One region of the Finegoldia sp. genome, then DNA from elsewhere that is predicted to be linked to it. Evidence: a T-box and tRNA genes for the amino acid it is inferred to sense, from the RefSeq annotation. Region 1 holds a T-box; the other regions hold tRNA genes.
The links. A T-box is a leader RNA that pairs with one kind of tRNA and senses whether it is charged. The one in region 1 lies ahead of serS (serine--tRNA ligase), so its partner is inferred to be a tRNA-Ser.

Region 2: it has a tRNA-Ser gene. The T-box ahead of serS (serine--tRNA ligase) is inferred to sense a tRNA for this amino acid. The anticodon was not compared.
Region 3: it has a tRNA-Ser gene. The T-box ahead of serS (serine--tRNA ligase) is inferred to sense a tRNA for this amino acid. The anticodon was not compared.

Annotation. Positions count from the first base shown of each region.
Region 1 covers NZ_JBKWZF010000003.1:87,594-90,797, forward strand. Annotated here, with positions in the region: gene gyrA (DNA gyrase subunit A) at 1-1,022, shown strand, start outside; T-box leader at 1,031-1,240, shown strand; gene serS (serine--tRNA ligase) at 1,280-2,566, shown strand.
Region 2 covers NZ_JBKWZF010000011.1:14,028-17,231, forward strand. Annotated here, with positions in the region: gene ACLUJM_RS06140 (ethanolamine ammonia-lyase reactivating factor EutA) at 1-852, opposite strand, end outside; gene ACLUJM_RS06145 (GlsB/YeaQ/YmgE family stress response membrane protein) at 1,042-1,296, shown strand; tRNA gene ACLUJM_RS06150 (tRNA-Ser) at 1,451-1,541, shown strand; RNA gene ffs (signal recognition particle sRNA large type) at 1,541-1,804, shown strand; gene ACLUJM_RS06160 (alanine/glycine:cation symporter family protein) at 1,987-3,204, opposite strand, start outside.
Region 3 covers NZ_JBKWZF010000010.1:47,311-50,514, reverse strand. Annotated here, with positions in the region: gene ACLUJM_RS05895 (TraX family protein) at 1-658, opposite strand, end outside; gene ACLUJM_RS05890 (arsenic metallochaperone ArsD family protein) at 741-1,079, shown strand; gene ACLUJM_RS05885 (gamma-glutamyl-gamma-aminobutyrate hydrolase family protein) at 1,140-1,829, opposite strand; tRNA gene ACLUJM_RS05880 (tRNA-Ser) at 1,928-2,017, shown strand; gene ACLUJM_RS05875 (DMT family transporter) at 2,080-2,991, opposite strand; gene msrB (peptide-methionine (R)-S-oxide reductase MsrB) at 3,107-3,204, opposite strand, start outside.

The DNA.
Region 1 (3,204 bases):
ATTTAATTCCTGTTGAGGATGTTGTTATCACAATGACAACAAACGGTTATATCAAGCGTATGCCGACAGATACCTATCGTACACAGAACCGTGGAGGCCGCGGTGTGAAGGGTATGTCTGTAAATGAGGATGATATTGTTGATCTGCTGATTACAATGTCCACTCACGACTATCTGATGCTGTTTACCAATCTTGGCAAGGTTTACCGTATCAAGGGGTATAAGGTGCCGAATTCTGGTAGAACGGCTAAGGGCCTTCCGGTCGTGAATCTGTTAAATCTGGACAAGGAGGAGAAGGTGCGTGCACTTGTTCCTGTTCGTCCGGATAGTGAATCCTCCTTCCTGCTGTTTGTCACAAAGAACGGACTGGTTAAGCGAACACCGATGAGTGAATTCGATTCTATACGTCAGAATGGTAAAATCGCCATTACACTACGTGAATTTGATGAGCTGGTTGGTGTGAAGGAAACAACCGGAGATGATGAAATTATTATCGCAGGCTCCAATGGTAAGGCAGTTCGATTCCATGAAGATGATATTCGTGCTATGGGACGTACGGCAAGCGGTGTGAAGGGCTTTAATGTTGATGGCTCAATCGTAGTAGGTGCTGCCACTTCTAAAGAGGGAACACATCTGCTGGCTGTTAGTGAAAATGGTTATGGTAAGCGTACCGCTATTGAGGAATACCGTCTGACAACACGTGGAGCGAAGGGTGTAAAGACAATCAATGTTACCAATAAAACCGGTGAGCTTGTTTCCGTTCGCGCTGTAAATGGTGATGAGGATGCCATGATTGTTACAAACTCCGGTATTATTATCCGAATATCTGTTGATGATATTGGTATTTACAGCCGTAATACTCAGGGTGTTAAGCTGATCAACGTGGCAGATGAAGAATCTGTTGCCAAGGTGGCTATTGTTGAAAAGGAAGAAGAGGAGCCGGAAGAGGCTGCAGCTGGTGAAGCTTTGGAAAATAATGAAGAAACTACGGAACAGATAATTGACAATCCTGTAGAAGAATGATATAAAATAATAAAACGTTGAAAAGGTCAAGTAAGAAAGCAGGCTACTTTCAGAGATATAACGGTAGGTGTGAGTTATAATAGCTGCTTATGAAATCCGCCTTTGAGTGAATCAATGAACTATTAGTAGTTGATTACGGTAGCACCGTTATAGCTATGAGAGGGTATATCTTTATAGGTATATCAAAAAGGGTGGCAACACGAGGTATCGTCCCTTTATGGACATACCTCTTTTTTATATTCTAGGAGGTTATGATTATGCTTGATATGAAATTTTTACGCGAAAATCCTGAAATTGTAAAAGAAAACATAAAAAAGAAGTTTCAGGATCACAAGATTGAGCTTGTAGATAAAGTGATTGCTATGGATAAAGAGAATCGCTCTCTTAAACAACGAGGGGATGAGCTGCGAAGCAAGAGAAATGCTATGAGCAAGGAAATCGGCGGTCTGATGGCCAAAGGTTTAAAGGATGAGGCAAATGCTATTAAAGCCAAGGTTCAGGCTATGGCAGATGAAATGAAGGAAACAGAGGTTAAGGAAACTGAGCTTGCTGAGAAAATCAAGGAAATGATGATGCAGATTCCAAATATCATTCATCCTACGGTCCCGGTTGGTAAGGATGATTCAGAAAATGTTGAACTGCAGAAGTACGGCGAGCCTGTGATTCCTGATTTTGAAATTCCATATCATACAGATATTATGGAACGGTTTGAAGGTATTGATCTGGATAGTGCAAGAAAAGTTGCAGGGAACGGGTTCTATTATCTGATGGGAGATATTGCACGACTTCATTCTGCTGTCATTTCATATGCACGTGATTTTATGATTGATAGAGGATTTACATATGTTGTACCGCCTTTTATGATTCGTAGTAATGTTGTGACCGGGGTTATGAGCTTTGCGGAAATGGAAGGAATGATGTATAAGATTGAGGGCGAGGATTTGTATCTGATCGGTACCAGTGAGCATTCTATGATTGGAAAATTCATTGATACAATTCTTGATGAGAAAAAACTTCCTTATACTTATACAAGCTATTCTCCTTGCTTCCGTAAAGAAAAAGGTGCACACGGTATTGAAGAAAGAGGAGTTTACCGCATTCACCAGTTTGAGAAACAGGAAATGATTGTTGTTTGCAAACCGGAAGAAAGTGCAGACTGGTTTGTAAAGCTGTATACGAATACTGTTGATTTATTCAGAAGTCTGGATATACCAGTGAGAACCTTAGAGTGCTGTTCCGGTGATCTTGCTGATTTGAAGAATAAGTCTGTTGATGTCGAAGCATGGAGTCCACGTCAGAAAAAATATTTTGAAGTGGGAAGCTGTTCTAATTTGACAGATGCACAGGCAAGACGTCTTGGCATTCGCGTAAAGGGTGAGAATGGAAAATATTTTGCTCATACTTTGAATAATACGGTGGTAGCTCCACCTCGAATGCTGATTGCTTTTTTAGAGAATAATCTGAACAAGGACGGCAGTGTGAATATTCCGGAAAAATTGCAGCCATATATGGGAGGCACAAAAATATTGATGCCAAAAAATTAAGCAGTATTGAAAAGGTGATTTTTATATAAATTTCACCTTTTTTAGCATCTAAAACAGCTTATTATTTGTTGGTTAAAAATAGCAGAAAAGCCTTTGTTTATCGCATTATTTGGATAAATAATACGATATTGTGACTCTCTGATTTACATCGATATTTGAATAATCGGACAATTGGTCATGTCGTTGCAAATGATTGCACAGCTTTTTTAGGCATTTTTGTTTCACGTGAAACAATTAAGGATAAATCAAGAAATTTCAGCTGTTACTTATGCTTGTTTTATAATGTTTTAAAAGAGATAATAAAAAATGTGTAAGCAAATAGAAGATAAGTTATAATGATGCTATACATAAAAAGGTAACCTTATATATGAAAATTATTTTTATACAAAGTAGGCGCAAATCCAATGTTAAGACAATTTCAAACATTCTTATGTATGCACTAATGATTTTCTAATAATAAAATAAGAAAGCTTCCTTCAGTTGTATCGTGTTTGAGAAAAGGAAGTATCAAATTCTGTTGAATAATATAATGGTGATAAGTACTCAATGTAGTTATGTTCAACCTGAGTTTATGAACTGTTTAGAAAATTAGCCTGCTCATTCTTAAAGAGAATAAAAAGTATTCCGTTTTATGACAA
Region 2 (3,204 bases), on a different contig from region 1:
AGTCATGCTAATTCTAATAATATCTGCATAAAAATATTTAGAAATTCTATACAAAATAATCATTCCTGGAATTAATGTGTGAACCCTATCCGCCTTAACCTTTAAAATAAGTTTCATTTTTTCTCTATCAGGCATACTCATGAGTGTATTAATCAATTTTTTTAGTCCATCCATAGTAATAATCACATTACCAGACTCTTTATCATAAATTTCATTGTATAATTTCAAACAAGCACGAGCTGTTCCTCCGACCGCACACACGATATCGTGTTGTACTCTGTTAAGATTATTAGATGCAAGCATTAATTTAATATCATCTTCTAACAATTTCTTCTCATCATTTGTCATAAACAAATTTTTTGAAAAATTATCGAATGCTACAAGCGATCCGATATTTAAACTTGAAGTTCTAACAACTTTTCCTTGTTCGAAAACTACGATTTCGCTACTTCCTCCTCCTATATCAGTTAGAATTCCACTTTTTGAATCAATTCCCGCACCTAAAAAAGATAACTTAGCCTCTTCTTCTCCACTTATTAGCTCAATATCCATTCCAACTTCTGTTCGTACCCTCTCAATTATCTCTCGTCTATTAGAAGAATTTCTAATTGATGCCGTAGCAATTGCAAAGGTTTTTGAAATATCTTCGAAATTTGATATTAAATTCTTGAATTCATTTAAAGTATTGATTAGTTTTTGAATGCCGTGTTCATTCATGACACCTTTTTCAATGAACGATGCTAAAGATGCTGTGGACTTTTCATTAAAAAGATTTTTGGTAGAATCTTTAATCACCTTATATACTGATAATCTTATTGTATTTGAACCTATATCTATGACTGCATAAATCATTAATAACACCTCTTTACTTAATTTTACTATATATTATCTGTTTTTCTAAGTGTTTTACAATAAATTATCAAATTGCTTACATTAATTTTACAAATTATATAATGATTTTTACAATCTATGTTTAAAATTGCAAAACCGAGGGTATAAATAACACTGTAATAGATTATGACCAATAAGGAGGTGTTATATATGGGAATTTTATCATGGATTATAGTAGGAGCATTAGCAGGATGGATAGGATCTAAAATAACTGGTAATGATGCAAACATGGGAGCAGGTGCTAACATTCTTTGCGGAATTGTCGGAGCTACAATCGGTGGCTGGGTAATGAGCATTATCGGAAAAAGTGGAGTAAACGGATTCAACCTTTACAGCATTTTAGTTGCAATTTTAGGTTCAGTAATATTATTATCTATTATTAATGCTATTAAAAAGAAAAAATAAATTGATTTTATATGGTATGTCAAGTTTGGCATACCATTTTTTTGTTTTTATCATCAAAAAGACTGATATTTGAATCTTTAATCTTATTAATGTAAGTTTTGTTAAAATTTGACAAATATTAATTATCATATTATAATTTAACAATATGATATATGGAGAGTTGTCCGAGTTGGCCGAAGGAGCATGATTGGAAATCATGTAAACATTCACGTGTTTCAAGGGTTCGAATCCCTTACTCTCCGCCATGCACTAGATGGGGAATTAGCGATGCCCTGTAACCTGCAATCGCTACAGCAGGATCGAATTCCCGAGCGAGGGATTAAAAGTGTTGGTATGAACTTAACAAGTGGTGTTGAGAAGTGGGTCTCACGCAACAGGAACCTGTGAACCTGGTCAGGATCGGAAGGTAGCAGCCATAAGCAGTCATTCCTGTGTGATGTGAGGGTGCCTATTTTGAGCTAACTGTTAAGGATCGCCTCCGCTTTTTTTAACAGACTCGGGTGTGCTTACATACTTTACTAGCCTAAGGCTGGTATTTTTTTTTGCAAAATTTATCCTTATAATTTCCCTCTATTATTATCAGTATTCTATTTTTAGCAAAACGAATAATAATTCCAATTAAATTTAGACAAATAAAAAACACCACTTTCGTGATGTTTTCTATCTCTTATAAATAAATCTTGAGTTATATTATAATGAACCTTCTTTGCCATTTGTTTCATAATGTACACTCATATTCTTAACGTGTTTATGAAGCATTATGATTGCAATAATGTTAGGGATTACCATTAGTGAGTTTGTTAAGTCTGCTGTGTTCCATACTAAGTCTACTTCTTGTAAAGAACCTGCAATGATACATAACAATACTAAAATTCTGTATGGCCACAAACCTTTATGACCGAATAGAAATCTAATATTTGTTTCACCGAAGTAATACCATCCAACTATTGTAGTGAATGCAAAGAATCCTAATGCTACTGCTAGTAAAATTGTACCAGCTGGTCCAAAAGCTCTAGTGAAAGCTTCTTGAGTAACTAATGCACCGTTAAGACTTTTATCTGTCCATGCACCTGTTACTAAAATCATTAATGCTGTTACTGTACAAATAACTATAGTATCTATGAATACACCAACCATAGCTGTGTAACCTTGTAATACAGGGTGAGCTACATGAGCTGTAGCGTGAGCATGTGGTGTAGAACCCATACCAGCTTCGTTAGAGAACAATCCTCTACCAACACCTTTTGCTGCTGCTGCCTTAATTGTGATACCTAATGCACCACCAAGAGCTGCTTCTGGGTTAAATGCTGCTTGGAATATAAGTTTAAATGCTGGTCCAATTTGATCATGGAACTTAACCATCATAATTATTGCTGCAACTATATAAATCAAAGCCATAATTGGAACTACTAATTGAGCAAAGTTTGCAATTCTCTTAATACCACCGATGAAAACTCCACCAGCTAATATTGCAACTATAACACCCACAATAATAGGATTAAGTTTACCGCCTGTAGCGGCTACAACACTTGTTGCGATTGAGTTTGATTGAACTATATTTCCTACGAATCCTAATGCTATTACAATTAAAATTGCAAATGCTGTTGACATTACTTTTGCTAATCCAGGATGAGTTGGTCCAATACCGTTTTTAATGTAGTAAGCAGGACCTCCGACGTAGTTACCTTCGTCATCTTTTTCTCTAAATTTTTGTGCTAAAACTGCTTCAGCATAGATTGTTGCCATACCTAATATTGCTGCAAGCCACATCCAGAATATTGCACCTGGACCACCTGCCATGATTGCTGTTGCAACCCCTGCAACGTTTCCAGTACCTACTTGAGCTGCAATTGCTACTGCTAAAGCTTGGAAAGAAGATACTCCTTCATCTTCAGATTTCTTTTCTTT
Region 3 (3,204 bases), on a different contig from region 1:
ACAGATACACGAACAAATACATATACGCTTCGAAAAAATACCCGAACAATATCGCTATGTAAGTGTTCCTTCTGGAAGACGAGCCCAAATACAACAAAAATACCGCTAAAATTCCAAGCATAGAATAGTCTGTGTGGTAGTAATTGGCGATTACACAGAATATGGCTATGGAAATTAGCTTGAAAATCGTCTTTATTAAATTTGATTGGTCGAATTTATCGATTTTTTCTACGACAAATATAAGACATGCAGAAAGTGCCAACGTGAAGAACACATTTTGGTGATAAAAATCAAACATTTCACCACTAATCGCCAAATCAAACGGAATTTCCGAAATAATCGCAAAGGAAAACAACCTTACGATGTATTTCTCCACGCTTCTGGTTAGAAACATTCCATTTACGATTAAAAATGCGAAAATCGGAAACGCAATTCTTCCGATAAAAAGCATTAATGCTCCAACAGTGACTCTCCAGTCAGATGATGTGAGTGTCATCGTAGGATAAATGTTGAATTTTTGAAGCATATTGCATTGCACAATGTGACTGATAAGCATGGATATACAGGCGATTACTTTAAGTCCAGAACTTGATATTCCATTGTCTCTGTGCCAAATATCCAAATAATGTTGCCTTTGGGTTTCAGTTAAAAGTTGCATGATAATCTCCTTGAATTTGTTACAACTATTTTATCACAAATAAAGCACATTATTATCTGATATAATTATAATAGGTGATAGTATGAAAATGATGATTTTTGAGAACAAAGTAGACGAGAATAATTTGTTCGAAAATGAAATGGATAATAGAAATTCTGCGATGTTGTCATTTTTCTTGGAAAAATTGAAGATGAAGAAGGTAGTTGTCGACAGGTTCAAATTAAACAAGAATCCCGAAATATTCGAACAACAGGGGATTGCACAGAAAATTGATGACGGAATGAAACTTCCAATCACAGTTGTAGATGGAAAAGTTGTGCTTTCGGGAAGATATCCAAAAAGTTACGAAATATTGGATTTCCTTCACATCGACAGAAATATTTTCAATCAAGCTTATGTCAACGATAAGCGTAAATTCTGATAAGATTTGTTCCTAAGTTTTAGGAAAACAAAAAACCTGTGACAATCACAGGTTTACATATTATTGTATTGAATTTAAAAACATTTTGACAATTTCGTGGCCTTGTTTCAAAGTATCCAACGCCATTTCGGGATGGTATTGCACTCCCAAGAAAAATTTCTTGTCCTTAGCATACGCTGCCTCAACAATTCCGTCCTTTGATTTTTGTAACACTTTAAGATTTTCTGCCACATCTTTGATTGCTTGATGATGAAGGCTATTCACATAAAATCTGTCGCCAAATTTTTCTTTGAACATTCCATAATTTGTAACCTCGTGAACCAAATCATTGTATGGTTTGTCTTGAGAGTGAATGATGGAGATGTCCTTTTGTTTTTTCAAATCCTGATACAAAGTTCCGCCCAAATACACATTCATTATTTGTAGTCCACGACAAATTCCCAATGTTGGAATGTCCTTTTTGTAGCAAATATCCATCAGATTAAATTCCAATTCATCGCGTACATTTGATGAAATTCCACATTCCAAAATCTTGTCTTCGTTGTAATATGACGGAGCGACATCAAGTCCACCTGTGAACACGATTCCGTCCAATCTGTCCACGATTTCTTCTAGGAATTTCCTATCGGAATTGAAAGGAAGAATCACTGCGTAAGCTCCGTTTCTTTCGATAAGTTCAATGTATTTTCTAAGCATAAAAAGTCTGTTTTCTGCCACATCATAAAGTGGTGTAAGTCCTATTATTTTCATATTTCCTCCAATTATATTTCAATATTATTATATCAAAGATAAAACAAAAACACATTTTTTGATTAAATCAACAAAAGTGCTATAATATTATTATATTTGGAGAAATATCGAAGTGGTCATAACGGGGCGCACTCGAAATGCGTTTGGGATTATTTCCCACGTGGGTTCGAATCCCACTTTCTCCGCCAAAACAAAGACAGATAGCTGCAATTAGCTATCTGTTTTTTAATTGGCACTTAAAAAGTACTATTTATTGTGCTGTTATTTCTTTTTTCTTCAAGAACGAAAGTTTTGTCTCGCTGACAAGAATTGCTGCGAATATGAATACAAATCCGATTACTGAGAAAACTGTCAATGATTCGATTCCGATAAGTACAGGAATTAAAATTCCAAATATTGACTCGAATCCCAAAATAATTGCAGCAGTGGATGGGTTTGTGTATTTTTGTCCGATGTTTTGAAGTAATAGTGCAACGGCAGTACACATTACAGCTAAGTACAATAATTCCATCACAGATCTTGAAGTTACGACAAGATTTGAATTGTCTTCTACTACAATTGTAGTTATCCAAGACAACACAGCAGCCATTATAAATTGCAATATCGTCATGACGATAGGGTCACGATCTTTTGCAAGGGCGCTTACTGCGATGATGTGCGATGCGAACAATAATCCGCTAAGTAAAGCCAGTAAATCTCCAAGCCATGCCAATGGATTATCCACATGAGAACTTGATCCTGAAAGCGATATGAAAAATATTCCAGTTATACACAAAGCTGCCGCCGACAAATTATATCGGTCTGGTCTTTGCTTGAATACAATCCAACCCAAAAACGGTACGATTACGCAATAAGATGCAGACAAGAATCCGCTTCTACCAGGATCTGCGAATTTTACCCCCAAAGTTTGTGATGAATACGCCATGAACAAAAATATTCCTATCAAAAGTCCGTTTTTTATGTCGTCATATTTTGCTTGGCGAAGTCTCTTCCAGAAAATGATTGATAATAAAATAGCTGCCAACGTAAATCTTATCGCCAAAATAAAGTTGGGATTGAATGTTTTGGAAGATTGCTTAACCACAGTCAAAGAACTTCCCCAAAGGATAGCTACTATTAATAACGCTAATTTAGCAAGTAAATTTGCTTTCTTTTTATCCATTTTTTCCTCCTCTTATTTAATTTCAGATATATTATCCCAGTTTTCTGATGATTTGTAAACACCTAAAATAACGCAAAAAAAAAGGAGGATTGCTCCTCCTAGTAATTTCAAAAAATTATACGAATGGAATATACTTAGCGTATCCTTCTTCTTCCATCTTTTCTAATGGGACAAATCTCAAACTTGCGCCATTAATACAATATCTAAGACCGC